Regions from separate parts of the Paenibacillus sp. A14 genome, predicted to be linked through region 1. Evidence: riboswitches for the same ligand, from Rfam matches in the RefSeq annotation. Region 1 holds a riboswitch; each other region holds the start of a gene.
The links. A riboswitch is a leader RNA that binds a small molecule or an ion and turns the genes downstream of it on or off. The one in region 1 is predicted to bind cyclic di-AMP.

Region 2: it holds a riboswitch for cyclic di-AMP, as region 1 does, so the genes downstream of both, V4U88_RS17605 (potassium transporter TrkG) here and V4U88_RS18865 (hypothetical protein) in region 1, are expected to answer to the same signal.
Region 3: it holds a riboswitch for cyclic di-AMP, as region 1 does, so the genes downstream of both, V4U88_RS26135 (TrkH family potassium uptake protein) here and V4U88_RS18865 (hypothetical protein) in region 1, are expected to answer to the same signal.
Region 4: it holds a riboswitch for cyclic di-AMP, as region 1 does, so the genes downstream of both, V4U88_RS25355 (C40 family peptidase) here and V4U88_RS18865 (hypothetical protein) in region 1, are expected to answer to the same signal.

What each region holds. Positions count from the first base shown of each region.
Region 1 is NZ_JBAGJD010000007.1:141,988-145,976, forward strand. Features, by position in the region: gene kdpA (potassium-transporting ATPase subunit KdpA) at 1-1,438, opposite strand, end outside; gene kdpF (K(+)-transporting ATPase subunit F) at 1,494-1,571, opposite strand; gene V4U88_RS18865 (hypothetical protein) at 1,699-2,103, opposite strand; cyclic di-AMP (ydaO/yuaA leader) riboswitch at 2,219-2,382, opposite strand; cyclic di-AMP (ydaO/yuaA leader) riboswitch at 2,891-3,062, shown strand; gene V4U88_RS18870 (hypothetical protein) at 3,210-3,701, shown strand; gene V4U88_RS18875 (hypothetical protein) at 3,716-3,989, shown strand, end outside.
Region 2 is NZ_JBAGJD010000006.1:212,328-216,316, forward strand. Features, by position in the region: gene V4U88_RS17590 (ABC transporter ATP-binding protein) at 1-32, opposite strand, end outside; gene V4U88_RS17595 (TetR/AcrR family transcriptional regulator) at 29-661, opposite strand; gene V4U88_RS17600 (cation:proton antiporter) at 829-2,073, shown strand; cyclic di-AMP (ydaO/yuaA leader) riboswitch at 2,145-2,293, shown strand; gene V4U88_RS17605 (potassium transporter TrkG) at 2,419-2,844, shown strand; gene V4U88_RS17610 (tandem-95 repeat protein) at 2,853-3,989, opposite strand, start outside.
Region 3 is NZ_JBAGJD010000022.1:12,737-16,725, forward strand. Features, by position in the region: gene V4U88_RS26130 (potassium channel family protein) at 335-997, opposite strand; gene V4U88_RS26135 (TrkH family potassium uptake protein) at 1,013-2,347, opposite strand; cyclic di-AMP (ydaO/yuaA leader) riboswitch at 2,426-2,585, opposite strand; gene V4U88_RS26140 (CPBP family intramembrane glutamic endopeptidase) at 2,871-3,989, shown strand, end outside.
Region 4 is NZ_JBAGJD010000018.1:48,249-52,237, forward strand. Features, by position in the region: gene V4U88_RS25350 (C40 family peptidase) at 1-433, shown strand, start outside; cyclic di-AMP (ydaO/yuaA leader) riboswitch at 676-813, shown strand; gene V4U88_RS25355 (C40 family peptidase) at 820-1,296, shown strand; gene V4U88_RS25360 (GNAT family N-acetyltransferase) at 1,659-2,162, shown strand; gene V4U88_RS25365 (c-type cytochrome) at 2,320-2,682, shown strand; gene V4U88_RS25370 (4a-hydroxytetrahydrobiopterin dehydratase) at 2,777-3,076, opposite strand; gene V4U88_RS25375 (hypothetical protein) at 3,313-3,606, opposite strand; gene motA (flagellar motor stator protein MotA) at 3,798-3,989, shown strand, end outside.

The DNA.
Region 1 (3,989 bases):
ATGGCGTATTGTCCGCCAATCCCTCAAAGCCGGAGCCGTTGTTTGCGGCTGACGAGGTGTATTCGTACAGCACCTGCGTGATTCCGTGAAAGCCGGCATTTGTAATCGCGCCCTTACCGAGATCGGTCAGGAAGGCAAGCGCCGCCGGCGCCAGAATAATGAACGGGTGCGCCAATATCGCAATCGCGATGAGCTTCATCTCCCGCGGCTCGATCTTGCGGCCCAGGAATTCCGGCGTACGGCCGACCATCAGTCCGCAGATGAACACGGCCAGTATCGCGTACATCAGCATATTGATCAGCCCGACGCCTTTGCCGCCGAATACGACATTCAGCATCATCTCCGCTAATGGCACCAGACCGCCGAGCGGGGTCAGCGTATCGTGCATGTTGTTGACCGAACCAGTCGTCGCCGCCGTCGTCACGGTGGTAAACAGGGCGGATTGGGCTATGCCGAAACGCACCTCTTTCCCCTCCATACTGCCCTGCGAAGCGTCGATGCCCAGCGCATTCAGCGCCGGATTTCCGCTTGTTTCCGCCGTATAGGCGATCGTAAGGAACACAAGGAACAGAACCATCATTGCCGAGAAAATAACCCAGCCCTGCTTGCGGCTCTTCGCAAATCTGCCGTACATGAATGGCAGCGCCGCGGACAAGCACCACATCGACAGAATCTCGATTACATTGGTCAACGGGTTCGGATTCTCAAACGGGTGCGACGAGTTGGCGCCGAAAAAGCCGCCGCCGTTGGTGCCCAGATGTTTGATCGACTCCAGTGAAGCGACAGGCCCGATCGCAATTTGCTGCGCAGCTCCTTCCAGTGTCGTTACCGCCAGTGTCGGATGGAGCGTCTGCGGAACCTGCAGCGCGACCAGCACCAAAGTGACGATCAACGCCAACGGGAAGAAAACCCGCGTATGCGCCTTGACGAAATCCTCAAAGAAGTTGCCCAGCGTCTTGCCTTTGCTAGTAATGCCCCGGACAAACGCGACCGCGACCGAAAGGCCCGTAGCCGCCGACGTGAACATCATCATCATGATGACGGCCATTTGCGAGAAATATGTCAACCCCGTCTCGCCGCTGTAATGCTGCAGGTTTGTGTTCGTGATAAAGCTGATAACCGTGTTTAGCACCAGCGTAGGTTCCATATTCCCGATATCGTTCGGATTAAGCGGCAAGCCGCTCTGTATCCGCAACAGGAAATAACTTACCGCGACGAGCACGAAGTTGGTCGCGACGAAGCTGATCGCGTACCGCTTCCAGCTCATGCCCGGGCGGCGCTTCAGCCCGATGACCGCAAAAATGGGCTTCTCGGCCCACCCGAATATTTTATCCGTGCGATTGGGTTCGTTAGAAAAAACATAAAACAAATAATTTCCAAGCGGTTTGGCAATCAGCAGCAAAATGCCGATCACAATTCCGATTTGCAATATATCCATTTGACCGTTCCTCCCTGGTATTGCCGCTATAAAAAAGATAAAGATCAAACACTCGTTAAAACTTTTCCGGATGAAGTAAGGCATAGATCAAATAGATCAGCAATACGAGCGTAAACATCAACACGATCGTCATTCGTGTTCGCCTCCCGAGTCCGCTACCGTTTTCCCGCACCAAACGACAAATCCGATCACAAGCGCGAAGGCTGCGGCTAACGTTAGTCCCATCCAAATATCCAGCATTACGACACTCCTCCAAATAATTAATCAGTCAGATCGCTGAGTAGAAACCCGACTTCCCCGTTTTTTGTGTATACCACAAAGGAAGCACCGAGTTTTTTATAAATCGCCTCGGGATGCCACATGGTCGTCACGACAGTTATCGCCTTGCAGGAAAACCGGGCAACAAACTGCAAATACTGACAGCTTAGCGGTAGACTGGACTCAAAAATGAAAACTCGCCCGATCGGAAATACAGGTATCTCACCCGCCTTATTACGGGTAGTACTTACACGCAAAACCTCATTCACTCCGATTTCCCTCAGCAGCTTTTCTTCCCTTTTGTTATTGGTTAAGGCTGCTACCGGAATTTTTTGGTACATAAGCAACCGAATGAAGTTTCTCCCCGCTTTATTCGAAGCGGCCACTAAAATACGGTTTTTCTCCATGCGCTCCTCCTCCGAATCAAGGAAAAAGGCAACAAAAAGAAGCCTTGGAAAAGAGGAACCTTTTCCGCGGCTTCTCGCTCATGACGCCTTCGTCCTGATCGGCCCGCGACAAAATGTTGCCTCTCCATACGCTTACGAGGTTAGCTGTCGGATTCGGGCGTGAGAGTCGCCCTACACCAGGCATTTAAGAGTGCCGAGTGATTCACCCCATGAAACCGAGCGCGGTTTCGTTGGTTCCCCCGTTCCTTGAGTCTTCCAAGGATTCAGCGTTTTAAAAAAATATTGTAAGTCACAGTTTTCCGAGACTGTGGCAGAAAAAACGATGAATAACCGATTGATTCATCCTCTCCCTCAATAGCACACGATCCTTTATCTACGGGTTAGCTGACATTTACAGGCGGTGAGAGACGCCCGTCTTCGCTGATCGAGTCGTGAACGAACGATTTCGTTCCCGGTTCCGATCGGCTTGCTCCCACACAAGCTTCGGTCCGTTGACTCCCCGTTTTGGATCGGCAGCTCCATTAGAATCGAATAGCAATTCAATTCATGGACCGTATCTTACTCCTTGACAAAATGATTGTAAAACGCTGTAGCATGTGTATCCACTGAAATAAGGAGTTCTAGGATAAAGGCAGCGTTATCAAAATGGAAACTCTTTTCTTTCCTCGCAAATACTCATGTTTACAAGACTTTTCATCATTTTTACGGTTTTTTTACACCCGTGGGCGGTTTATTTACCCCTTTTTTATACGGACCTGAATTATAGTTAGAACCGTGAATTCTTCGACTTGTATGAACGCTGAATTCCCGTTATGGCGGGAAGCGGGGGAACCATCGGACCGCAAATTCGGTCCAACTTGGGGTGAATCCGAAATGAGACGTTATCGGTCTCGTAAGGTAGGGCGACTCTCACCGCCCGAATCCGACAGCTAACCTCGTAAGCGCAGCAGAGAGAACCTTGATTTCCGTGCTTTTGCGTCGGGGCATTTTGCCCGTCCGCGCAAACCGCTGCAGGGGTTTATTCTCTGTCGGCGGTTTTTTTGTTGTAAACATGCGGACAAACGGGCTTTTAAACATTTTAACCCTATGGGAGGATGAGGATCGACATGAGGACTTATTATTGGGGATCGCATCGGAATCTTCTGGACCCGGTTAGCTTGCGTTACCTGTATTTTGGAGCGTTCTGGTATGAAGAACACGGGCAAAGATTTATCGTAGGTTATGGTTTCGGCGACAGCAAAATCGGGATATTCCGCCAGTTCGGCGCACCGGCATCCTGTCAAGAATGCACGGATATAGAGGTTTTGCACGAGATCTACCGGGAATTCAGGAAACAACAGCAGGAACAGGATTGGTCGGCGCGCTTACGCCTTCCGCTTCTGGCAGCTTTTCGAAAACCTTGGCTCCGGATACCTCCGGGCTGGTATGTGCTGAAATTGCAAGCGTCGTTTCCCGCTCATTTAACCTTTGTTCACAAAACAAAATACGCCGTATGGCTGGAGCATTCTGCCGTTTGCGAAAATGAAACGGAAATCCGAAGCTATATTCACAAGGCTGAAAACATGCATCATGTCGATTTTAATTGGATGAACGGTTGAGGAGGGTTACGGAGATGAATAACAATAGACTAACGCGAATTGAGCTGTTCGCCTTTAGTGGACCTCCATCTTTTGTTATTGCCGCCCGGAGCTCCCAAGAATGCTGGTATTGCATCCTAAAACTTTCCTGCGGAGACTGCAGCGGTTTCGGCGCTTGTCCTGTCTCTACGGACGGCAAATGGTTCGACTTGATTAAATGGGGGGATTTTTTGCGGTCCATCCGAAACCAATCGGTAGAAGAAGCCTTGGAAATTGTTCATTCCAAAGGCTCGGAATGGCTCCCGGGAC
Region 2 (3,989 bases), on a different contig from region 1:
TACGTAAACTGAAGTCCGCTTACTTCGATCATGACTTTCCGTCTCCTTTCGGCTGCTTAGACACGGCGAGCATGCCGGCCGACAATAAATCGACCAACAGTTCGATCGTTGCCGTAAATTGCGCCTCTCCAATCTCATTCTTGTGCAGTGCCAGAAGCGCCAAGGCTCGGACCATGCCTACGATGGACTCCGGTGCAGTCTCAGGTAAAATGCCGGCTTTCTTCCATGCCTGGATCACAGGTAGAAGTGCATCCTGATCCTGGGTAAAGTTTCGTTCGAGCATGTGCTGGGGCAGTTTCCTGAGTAATAGGTCCATTTCTCCCCGATCCATCATTTGTCTGAGCAACGGGCTTTCATCCATCAATCTTAAGGAATATAACAGAAAGCGCTGAATACTTGCCCTGGTGCATACATCATTAGGAGGGAACAATTCCAGAACGGCCTTGCGGATACGCTGCTCCTCCTCCTGAAGCAGTTCATAATATAGTTCCTCTTTCGATCCGAAAAACATGTAGAACGAACCTTGAGCGATACCCGCGGCCCTCGTTAATTCTTCAACGCTCGTTTTTCGGAGCCCTGCTTTCTCAAATAGATGGCGTGCCTCCGTCAACAGCTTTTGCCGGATCCATTCGCGTTCCTGATCGGTAAATTTTTTGGGCATCTAAAATCGCACATCCTCTACATTACATTCGTCATTGTGTATCTGTGAATATTTTTATTTTATATTCATAAAATAACGCTTCTAGTCCAAAATGTCAATGGATTGGACCTCCTGCATCTTTTGGGTACAATATTATGGAGATTCTATTTTTGAAGAGGGGTGCCGCTATGCATCACTTTAACGAGGTTTTCGTTCAACTCTTGATTTTACTGGCCATTTCGATGGGGGTAATCGCATTCGCCAAAAAAATGAATCAACCTTACTCCATAGCGTTAGTTATAGTAGGCTTACTTCTCGGTTTGATACATATACCAGTCCTGGATCAAGCCGAATCGTTCATTACCCAATCTAATGTGTTTCAGGCGATTATCATCTCCCTGTTCCTTCCTATCCTGCTGGGCGACGCCACATTAAAACTCCCTTTCTCGCATCTGCGGGAACAGAGCAAACCGGTCATTGCCCTTGCGTTCGGAGGCACTCTGCTTTCCTTTCTCCTAATCGCCTTTGCCATGTATGGTTTGACGGGGCTGCCGATCGTTGTCGCCTTCACATTCGCGGCGCTCATGAGCGCTACGGATCCGATCAGCGTCATCTCCATCTTCAAGTCTTTGGGAGTACCCAAGAAAGTTGTCACCATTATTGAAGGAGAATCACTTTTTAATGACGGAATTGCCGTCGTATTATTCCAGATTTCCTCCATATATTTGCTCACCTATATGGAAATGGGCTGGGGAGGGGTTGGCAGCGGTGTCTTGCTTTTTCTGAAGTTCAGCCTAGGCGGTATCGCGGTTGGCGGCATTTTGGGATATCTTTTTTCCCAGCTCATTCGCTTTTACGATGATTATCCGTTGGAGATCGCCTTTTCCATGCTCCTCTTTTTTGGAAGTTTCTTTATTGCCGAGCATTTTCATGTGTCCGGCGTGATCGCCGTTGTCGTAGGCGGGCTGATCTTCGGCAGTTACGGGGCGCGCATTGGCATGTCCGAAACAACAAAGACGAATATCAACTCGTTTTGGGACGTGATTACGTTAGTGGCCAATTCACTGATTTTCCTCATGATCGGACTTGAAATCAAGCATATTGATTTTACGGACAAGTGGGCCTTAATCGGCGCGGCCATTCTTATTGTTCTAGTGGGCAGAACGTTGGCCGTTTATACAAGTCTCTACTCTCTGAAAACCTTCCCCTCTTCCTGGAAGTTAATTCTAAATTGGGGTGGATTAAAAGGCAGCTTGTCGATTGCCCTCGCACTGAGCCTGCCCCCGAGCTTCGAAGGACGCGACGAAATCCTGGTGCTGACCTTCAGTGTTGTGATGTTCTCACTACTTGCGCAAGGGCTGAGTATTAAGCCTTTGGTAAAAAGACTGGGGTTAGCTAAAGGACCGATAGAAACAGGCATGGATAAGAATTAAGAGCGACTTTAAATCGAACCTTCATATCTACTTTTAGAGCTATTTAACATAAGATTAATTACGATAATTTCATAAACTTATCGCTTAATCCCCTTAGGGGAGCGGGGGAACCACGGCCATTGGCCGTTTCAAGGGGTGAATTCTTTCTGGGAAAGGAAGAACGGGAACTCTCAATCCCGAATCCGACAGCTAACCTCGTCAGCGTCTTGGGAGAGAACATGTTTGTAACTTAGTCTAGTCCATGCTTCGAAAAACCGAGCCTGGTGGCAGAATGTCTCTGCCTCCGGGCTTTTCTAATGCTTGATAAAAATTTTTTATTTATCCCAACAGAACGGAGTGGATCCGGTGAACAAGCAACTGGAGAATGTGAGTGATAATCCACAGCATTCCGCTTTTTTAAAAGCAGAGTCCCTTATAAACAGGCTAAAAAAGAACACGACGCCTCCCCAACTCATTATGATCGTTTTTTTCATTTTAATTTGGATGGGCACGGCCTTGCTGACGCTTCCCCATTCTTCCTCCACTGGGAAATCCGTCGGACTCCTGAATGCTTTATTTACAGCCACCTCGGCGATATGTGTGAACGGCCTAATCGTGGTGGATACCGGTAGTGTCTATTCGCTTTTTGGGCAAATCGTCATTATGGTCTTGATTCAGATTGGCGGGCGGTGCGTTTTTTCTATAGTATCCCTTCCCTGGGTATTCGTCTATCTTACAAAAGAAAGCCAACCGGTATTTGGTATACCGGTTGGCTTTTGTTTAGCTTCTTAACTGGCTATTTACTGCTCATCTCCGGCAGCGATCTCCACGCTGCCGTTCTTATGCACTCGCAGGTTCCGGGAGGCCGATTCGATATCGGGCGCCGCCCAGCTCGCTGGATGGACATCGGACCAACTGGACTCGCCGATCGCCCGGCGATCCAGCAGCGGGCGATCGAACAGCCGGTTCAGTACAACGATGGCTTCCGCGCGTGACATCGTCTGGTTCGGACGGAATGAACCATCCTCGTATCCGAGCATGTATCCCGCCTCACGTACCGCGTTAATGGCGCCGGCCGCCCAATGGCCTTGGGTATCGGTAAACGCTTCACTTGTATTGGTAAGCTCAAGTCCTTGCAGTCTGGACGCAATGACCGCCATTTCCGCGCGGGTCACTCCAGCCTCCGGGCGGAACCGCCCGCTCAGATCGCCGGAAAGAATGCCCGCACCGGTCAGTTGGAGAACCGCTTTCGCGGCCCAATGCGACGCCGCCAGATCGGAGTACGGATTTACACCGGCGCCTTCGCTGAATTCTGTTTGAATGGCGATCAACCTGGCCATCTCGGCGCGCGTAACGGATTCGGCAGGGTGGAATTTCCCGTCCGGATAACCGGAGATATACCGTAAATAGGTTTTGTAGTCCGCTTCCGTAGAAATAATCGTGAATGTGCTGAATTTCCGGACGTCGATTTCAATGCCGATCGGATGCCCTGTTTCATCGTAAACCGGCTGTCCGAACTCGAGCTCTTTCTCTCCGTCGCTGTGTTCGATGAACACCGCCAAACCGTTTAAGAAGTTCTTGCGATCCTGGGCATCCTCAGGAAGATCAATGCCCGTCAACGGAAACATGACTTTCGTAGCCCGATTTGTGTAATTCGTTTCGATCGTCATCGGTTGACCGACGGCACGCGCGTTCCGGCCCATGGCGTACTCCCGAAACTCCTGTGCCGACTCTACCCGATCTTGAACCGTCTCGGTTTCGGACGGTTTACGAATCGGGACGACCCGGAAATAAAGGTCTTTTCCATCATCGTTCAGTTGGCCTAACGAATCTATAGGCAAACTGATCTTGGCACCGCCCGCCTCGATGGCGAGCCCCAAATTCCCCTCTTTAAGCTTCAAAAGAGCTTCCTTGGAAATACTGACATTGACTTCATC
Region 3 (3,989 bases), on a different contig from region 1:
CACAATTGTAGATATAAAGTGCCACCGTCGGAGTCTACAACATTACCGGGAAAATCTCCCGTTAATGTATCGCTCTTGGCTCTTGGATCGAATTTAGCTAGAAAAGCTCCATCTATTTCGCAGCCCTTTTGCCGATATACACAATTTCAGACGGATTAGCGGGAGGTTTTCTAGCTAAATCACCTCTGACGCCGCATACGCACCAAATTAACGGGAAGAATTCCCGTTAATCTGAACCAAACCATCAGTTGCAGGCCAAGCGTGTAAAAGGAGCCCTTTACACGGAATCAATCGTTCAACTTATATAGCCTTATTTTCTTAAATAAAGGGGAGATTAATCATTTATGATAGCTTCGAATTCCTCGATGTTCTTGTTGGCGCCGATAATCACCATAATATCGCCGGCGACCAAATGATCCATTGCCGTCGGGGCGATGATAATGCCATTCTCCCGATGGATCGCCACGATGCTGCAGCCGAAGCGGGCGCGCGGGTTCAAATCGCCCACATTTTTACCGTTCAGACACGTTGGCACCTTCAACTCCACGATGCTGAATTCTTTGGACAACTCGAGATAATCGAGCAAATTGGGGGTCACAAGCTGATGGGCCACGCGAATCCCCATGTCCCGCTCCGGAAAAATCACCCGGTCAACCCCCAGTTTCTCCAATGCGCGGCCGTGTAGAACCGAAATCGCTTTGGCCACTACCGTCTTGATGCCCAGATCCTTCAGAAGAATCGCGCTCAAAATGCTCATCTGAATGTCGTTACCGATGGCGACAATTCCGCAATCGAAGTTCCGTACGCCGAGGGACTTAAGCACCTCCTCATCGGTCGCGTCTGCTACCACGGCATGCGTGAGCAAATGGCTCCACTCTTCAACGACGTCCTCGTTGCGGTCCACGCCCAATACTTCGTAACCGAGTTCCATCAGCTCCAGTGCCAGACTGGAACCGAAGCGCCCCAATCCGATCACGACAAACTGCTGTGTCTTCATCTTGTCCTTTTCCCCTTATCCGATAATCATTTTGCCCTCAGGATGCCTGTATAATTCTTTACCCTGCTGTGGTCCCAGCGCATAAGCCAGGGTGAGCGGCCCGAGCCGCCCGGCGAACATGGTAAAGCTGATAATGATTTTCCCCATGACGGTCAGTTTGCCGGTCAGTCCCATCGTCAAGCCGACCGTTCCGAACGCGGAAGTCGCTTCAAACAGGATGCTCAGAAAGCTGGCGTCCTCCGTCGTGGACAGCACCATCGCCACAGCGACGACGAGAAAAAGCGCCAGCATAGTGATCGTAACCGCCTTGAAAATACGCTCTTGGGCCAGCCGGTACCGGAACAGCACGAGATCCGACCGCCCCCGGATCATGGAAATCACGGCACCCACAAGAATCGTGAATGTCGTCGTCTTGATGCCGCCCCCCGTCGAGCTGGGCGAGGCGCCGATAAACATCAGAATAATGATAAAAAACTGGGTGGCCTGCCGCAGCGCCCCGATATCCAGCGTATTGGCTCCCGCCGTTCTCGGCGTCACCGACTGGAAGAAGGAAGCCAAAAACTTCCCGTCCCATCCCAGCGGCTCAAGCGTCTTGGGGTTGGTAAATTCAAAAATGAATATCACCAGAGCCCCCACCAAAATCAAAGCGGTGGTCATCGAAAGCACCACTTTGGTATGCAGCGAGAACTTGCGGCGCTTCCGGAACTCGATCAAATCCGATACAACGATAAACCCGATTCCCCCCGACACGATAAGAAACATCGCGACGAAGTTGACGACCGGGTCGCTAACATATTGGGTCAGGCTCCGGTATTCCCCGAACAGATCAAATCCGGCATTGTTGAACATGGAGACGCCGTGAAAAATCCCGTAATAAATCGCCCGGCCGAGCGGCATATCGAAGGACCAGCGAATCGCAAACACAAGAGCGGCGCCGGACTCAATGATCAGCGAGTAAAGCAGGACTTTGCGAATCAGCCGGACGATGCCCTCCATCGTATTCTGGTTCATCGCCTCCTGAAGCAACAGACGGTCCTTTAGCGAGATTTTCCGCTTCAACACGAGAGAGAACAGCGTGGCCATCGTCATAAACCCCAGGCCCCCGACCTGAATCAGCAACATAATGACTACCTGTCCGAACGTGGAAAAATAAGTGCCCGTATCCACCACCACAAGTCCGGTTACACAAGTTGCCGAGGTCGCGGTAAACAGCGCATCGATCCAGGGAAGCGATTCTCCGGTTGTACTGGAAACCGGAAGCATCAGCAGAAAAGACCCGAGCAGGATAATGGCCGCGAATCCCAGCACCAGAACCTGCGGCGGGGAGAATTTAAACCATTTGGAAAGCAAGGCGGTTCACCTCATTTTGTATATTGGACAAAAAAGTACAAAAGAAAAAAAAGCACTGGAAATCCAATGCCTTTTGATTGGTCCCTGCAGCAAAGGCCTACGAGGTTAGCTGACGGATTCGGGCTTGCTAGGTCTGCCCTATTCGCCGTCGCAACAAGCGAGAATGCTTGCCGGAAGCGAAATTCACCCCTAAAGATCGGTTCCCCCGTTTTCAAAAGAAATTCGGCCAATTTATGAAGTTTCATTATTTTCATTGCATTTTCGTCAAAAGGATTATAAGCCTTATTCGGCCGCACTACAAAGTGATATTTCGATGAAATTATGCGATAAACGCCGAAAAGGGAGGAAACAAGCTTTATGGTATCCCTTTATCTAAGCCATGCTTTGCTTTCCCAACGTTATTGCGCATTTTCACATTTTCTCCTCCATCTATGGCGAAGCGCCGCCCCCTGTGTTATCTTTTACTGTGACATCGATTTGTCAAAATCATACGGATTCCAAAAAATCAAAAAGGAGTTTTGACATGTATTCCGACCTAAAACCGCGGCGCCGGATGAAGAACGGAACCTTGTGGGGGCTTGCCGCCCTGGGATTGATTTTGTTTGTTCTTCTCCAAATCTACCCTTCAACGGCCTCCGAAACCCTGCAGCTGGAACAATCGGCGCAGGTGCTCACCAAGGACCAGGCCAAAGCGGCCGCCCTTAAGTTTGCGCAGGACGAACTCGGGGTTTCTCCCGGAGAAGAAGTCATCGTCACTTATCAGACCCGGGCCGAAGTTTACGGTTATTTGACCAAAGAGAAGTTAATGAAGGATTACCTGGAGAAATATGACAAGCAGTTTCCTTATGATGTGTTCCGCGTTTATTTCGGCCTGTCCGACGAAGGGTGGGACGGGGTTACTATCGACATACATATGACGACGGGAAAGGCGGTCGGATTTAAAAAGATTCCGAAAACCGACTTCCTCGCCCCGCCAAATGAGCTGGAAAGCAGCGAGGGACTCTTGCTTGGCCTGGACGAAAAAGTCGAGCTGGCCCAGCCCTATCTGAAGGCGCTCGGGTACGGCGAGCAAGGCGCTCCTGCGGTAGACGAAACCGCCTCCGGGCTCCGGTTAACATTTAACGATTACAAAATCGGCGACGCCCGGGCCCAAATGGATATCAGCTTTAAAGATCGGCAAGTTGCGGAAATCACCAGCTATTTTGAGGTACCGCAAAACCATACCAACTATGTGAAACGGCAGACGACCATCGCCAATTGGCTAACTTATGCGGGCTATGCCTTGTTCACGTTCGTACTCGGAATTCTTGCCATTGTATACAGCGCCCTAACGCGAGCCTATACTTCATTCAAACGCGGGATCGTGCTCGCTTCTGTCTATTTTCTGATCTCGATGGGCTCGGCTTTGAATATGCTGCCGTTCCTGGAATCGGAAGGCGTTGACGGTGCGCTCCTGATATTCGGACTCGTTGTTCAAGGGCTCGTCACGCTGATTCTGGCCGCGTCGATCTACTTCTCTCTCGTCGGCGGTGACGGACTCTGGCGCAAGCAGGGAATCAACCTGTGGGCCCGGGCCAAAGAACGCGGATATGGGCGGCATGTGCTGTCATCCATGGCGGACGGCTATGCCTGGGCGTTGATC
Region 4 (3,989 bases), on a different contig from region 1:
TGGGAGCGCTTTCGCCGATTCCACGTTGGACGGCGTCATCGATACGGCCTTGGGAACGGAGTACTCTTCCGGCGGCACTACAACGTCCGGCTTCGATTGTTCCGGATTTACCATGTACGTCTTTTCGAAGATCGGTATTAAACTGCCCCATCAATCCGGTGCCCAATACAAGATGGGAACGGCCGTAGAGAAGGAAGAGCTGATTGCCGGCGATCTCGTGTTCTTCAACACTTCCGGTAAAGGCGTTTCTCATGTCGGCGTTTATGTTGGTGATGGCAAGTTTGCCCACGCATCTTCTTCCAAGGGCGTAGTCATCAGCAAACTGAGTGAGAAGTATTATGTACAGCGTTATGTCGGAGCGAAACGGATTCTGAGTACCGATAAGTACGAAGAAGTCACCACCGACTCCCAAGAGCATGACGATGTAGAATAATTCCGGCAAAGGCCCGCAGCGATTCTTTCGAGTCGTAGACTGCGGGTTTTTTCATGGCTGTTTGGGAAATCCCGTTTAGGAGAAATTACCCGTCTCTCCCCGGCATAAACAGGACAATAGAATTAAAATATCCGGCAACCCTAGAATAGCTTGCCAAAGCAAGTTAGGCTTGGTACAATAACCAAAGTAAATAGTAACAACTTTGTAAACATTGTTCGCCACGTCACAACTTTGGGTGCATTCAACTAGACTAGCCGAATTCCCGGCACCCGGGAAACGGGGGAACCATTTTGGGTGAATTGATTACCGATACATAGGAATCATAGGGAACCTTCAACCGAATCCTCAAGCTAACCTCGCAGGCATTGGAAGGAGAACTTTACATCATGAGAAAGACATTTGCAGCAGCAGCGACAAGTTTGGCGATTCTGTTCACCTTGGGGACAGGGAGCGTATCGGCCGAAGACACGACCTTGAACAGCGTGGTTAACTCTGTTTACGGAACGCCTTATAAATACGGGGGTGTCTCCACAAGCGGATTTGATTGCTCCGGATTTACGAGATATGTGTTCAAGCAGATGGGGGTCAAGCTCGCCCGGGTCTCTTCAGCCCAGTACAAACAAGGCACGCCTGTCGCCAAAAGCCAGTTAAAGCCGGGGGATCTCGTATTCTTCAATACCTTGGGCAAGAATAAAGTATCCCATGTCGGCATTTACATCGGTGAGGGGAAATTTGCGCACGCCTCTTCATCCAAAGGAATTCGTACGGATAAATTAAACAGCAGTTACTATAAATCAAAATATGTCGGGGCCAAAAGAATTCTCAGCAAAACCGGTTATTCCACATATGCCGCAGAATCATGACCCCTACGCCAAATTGAGGCGCTCACCTCAACTTAGTTAATACCGCAGTGGTTCTTGCCGGAACCACTGCGTTTTTTTCGCTATATACCATATAACGAAAGTCCGTTCAAAAAGGTTTCCAAATATGGCCTTTCCGCCAAAATTTATTTTTTCACGATCGCCGTTTCCTCTCCCGGACTCCACTGTCCAAATCTTCCCATACTCCACATTACCCCTCTGACCGAGGACGAAACACCTACGTCTTCCTATCTTTACAAGCAACCCATTTCCCGTTAGAGTGAGGGTAAACGGAATTTTCTAATCGATGAAAAGACAGCCCCGCGATATAATATCCATTCCCATTGTTTAAAGGAGGCGCAAACATGGAAAAACCAGTCACTACATTCCGGATCGTTCCCATGGAGGAGAGCCACGGCGCGGCTATCTGTACCTGGAAATACGATTCCCCATACGATATCTATAGCTGGCTCCCCTGGGAACAAATGAAAGCGCTCGACGTGGAGTTTGGGAACCCGGCCTTAAGAGCGCAACAATATGTCTCATTAATGACCCCTGATGATGAGCTCGCCGGATTTGCCCAGTACTTTCCGATGGAAGGGGTGACACGGCTCGGCATCGGGATGCGGCCCGATTTATGCGGCCAGGGACTGGGTAAAACCTTTGTGCTGACGATCGTGGAGGAAGCCCGGCGGCGGAAACCGCAGAATGTCATCGACCTGGAGGTATTGACCTGGAACACCCGGGCGATTCGCGCTTATCAAAAAGCCGGCTTCGTCATTACCGATTTGTACGAAAAAATGACCCCGGGCGGTATTTCCAAACCTTACTACTGTATGGTTTACAAAGGTGCCCCAGTCTCACCTTAATCTATATTGCGAGGTTGTCTGTGATAAACGGCACGTCATTTGGGGAAATATTTAAAAAACCGGAGTAATTCGTTACTTTTTTTGTCACAAACGCTATGATCAATGAGCCTGTTCCGCTATAATGGAAGGGGTAACTTACATAGGAGGGACGATCGGAATGCAGAAGTGGATCATGAGCGGATTACTCGTCGTGGCTTGCGCCTTTGCAGCCGTGTTAATGTTTACATTGCCCGGCCGGGAACAGGTAGCTCAGGAAGAGAAGCCTCAGATGCCTGAAGTCACGTTAAATGCGGAACAAGCCGAGGCCGTTATAAAGGCGAACTGCATCAGCTGTCATGGTGATGAATTGAAAGGCGGAGCCGGTCCGAACCTGCAAAAAGTAGGTTCCGCGCTGTCGGCTGACCAGTTGTTTGGGATCATTACCAAAGGGAAAGGCGGAGGCATGATGCCTTCCTTCAAGGATAAGTTGAAGGAAGAGGAAATCGCCAACGTCGCGCTTTATCTTTCCGAAAAGAAATAACGCTTACAACAATACGCCCGCCGGGGCCTGGGTCCAGGTTTTCGGCGGGCGCTTTTCTGCAGCCTCGATTATCTTGCTTTCCTGCATTCGTTTCTCAACCGGCAGAACGGGCCTTCTCGAATGCTTCATTATATTGCTGCGCTTCCTTGATATCCACGGCCGTGATGCCGCCTTCCTCCCAGGAGGTCAGGCGAAGCGTCACCGTTTTGTGATCGATGGTTATAAAGGGGTGATGGTTAAACGCTTCCGAAATGGCGGCAACCTCGTCCACAAACGCAATCCCTTTCATAAAGTTGGAGAAGGTATATTTGCGGACGATCCAGCGTCCCTCCTCCAGCTCCCAACCTTCCAGCCTTTCCAAATGCGCCTCTACTTCTTGCGGCGTAAACGGCATTGTTCTTCCTCCCCGTTTCCTCAAACTTCCCTGTATGTAATCCTGCAGTGAAGGATTTTATTCTTCGTCTCCAGCCCGGCATGAGCATCCATTTATTGTATTCCATGGATCGGCTGTTCATGCGCGGAAGGCTTTTCCTGATTTACCCTGCCCGTCCGAGCAGGTCTAGCGTGTCGATCTTCTAAGTCTTTATTTTACCATGCTCCCGAACAATATTCCAAAAAAACGCCCCGCTGTCAAATCAAAGCCACGGAGGTCAACTCGTCTTCGCCGATGAGCACATTGATTCTGTGGCCCTCAGCATCGTGAATAACCACAGCGCTGCCCACGCTAATCACGGGTTCGGTCCCCAGCGCAAAGAACAAATCTTCCGCCAATGCCTCTTGGACCTCATAACGTTCTTCGCCGGAAAGGTCCGCCCACTCCGCAGCCTCCATTTCAAAAAATTCATAGCTATCCGGAATGCGTCCAACCGCTTCCGTCAGATCTGCCAAAATATGTTCATAATCTCTTCCGTGCTTTACTCCCACCGCCTAATGGCTCCCTTCTTAGTAGTCTAATACAGACTGTATTCTCATTATACCGGAAAAAACACCTTAAAAAAAAAGGGAATTCTGTCGATAAAAAAGATAAACCGTTTTTCGGACAAGGTTGTAATGCCTCCAGCAAGGATGCGGGAGACAGAAAAATGGAAACAATTATCTCAAGGACGAGGTGTGCAATGGAAATTTCAACGATTATTGGACTTATTCTCGGTTTCGTGGCGCTTATTTTAGGAATGTTCCTGAAAGGTGCACCTATTGAAAGCTTGGTCTCGAACCCTGCGGCCTTTGTCATTATCTTTGTAGGGACGGCAGCGACGCTGTTTGTGGCATTTCCGCTTTCGGACATCAAGAAATTCCCCGTGTTGCTC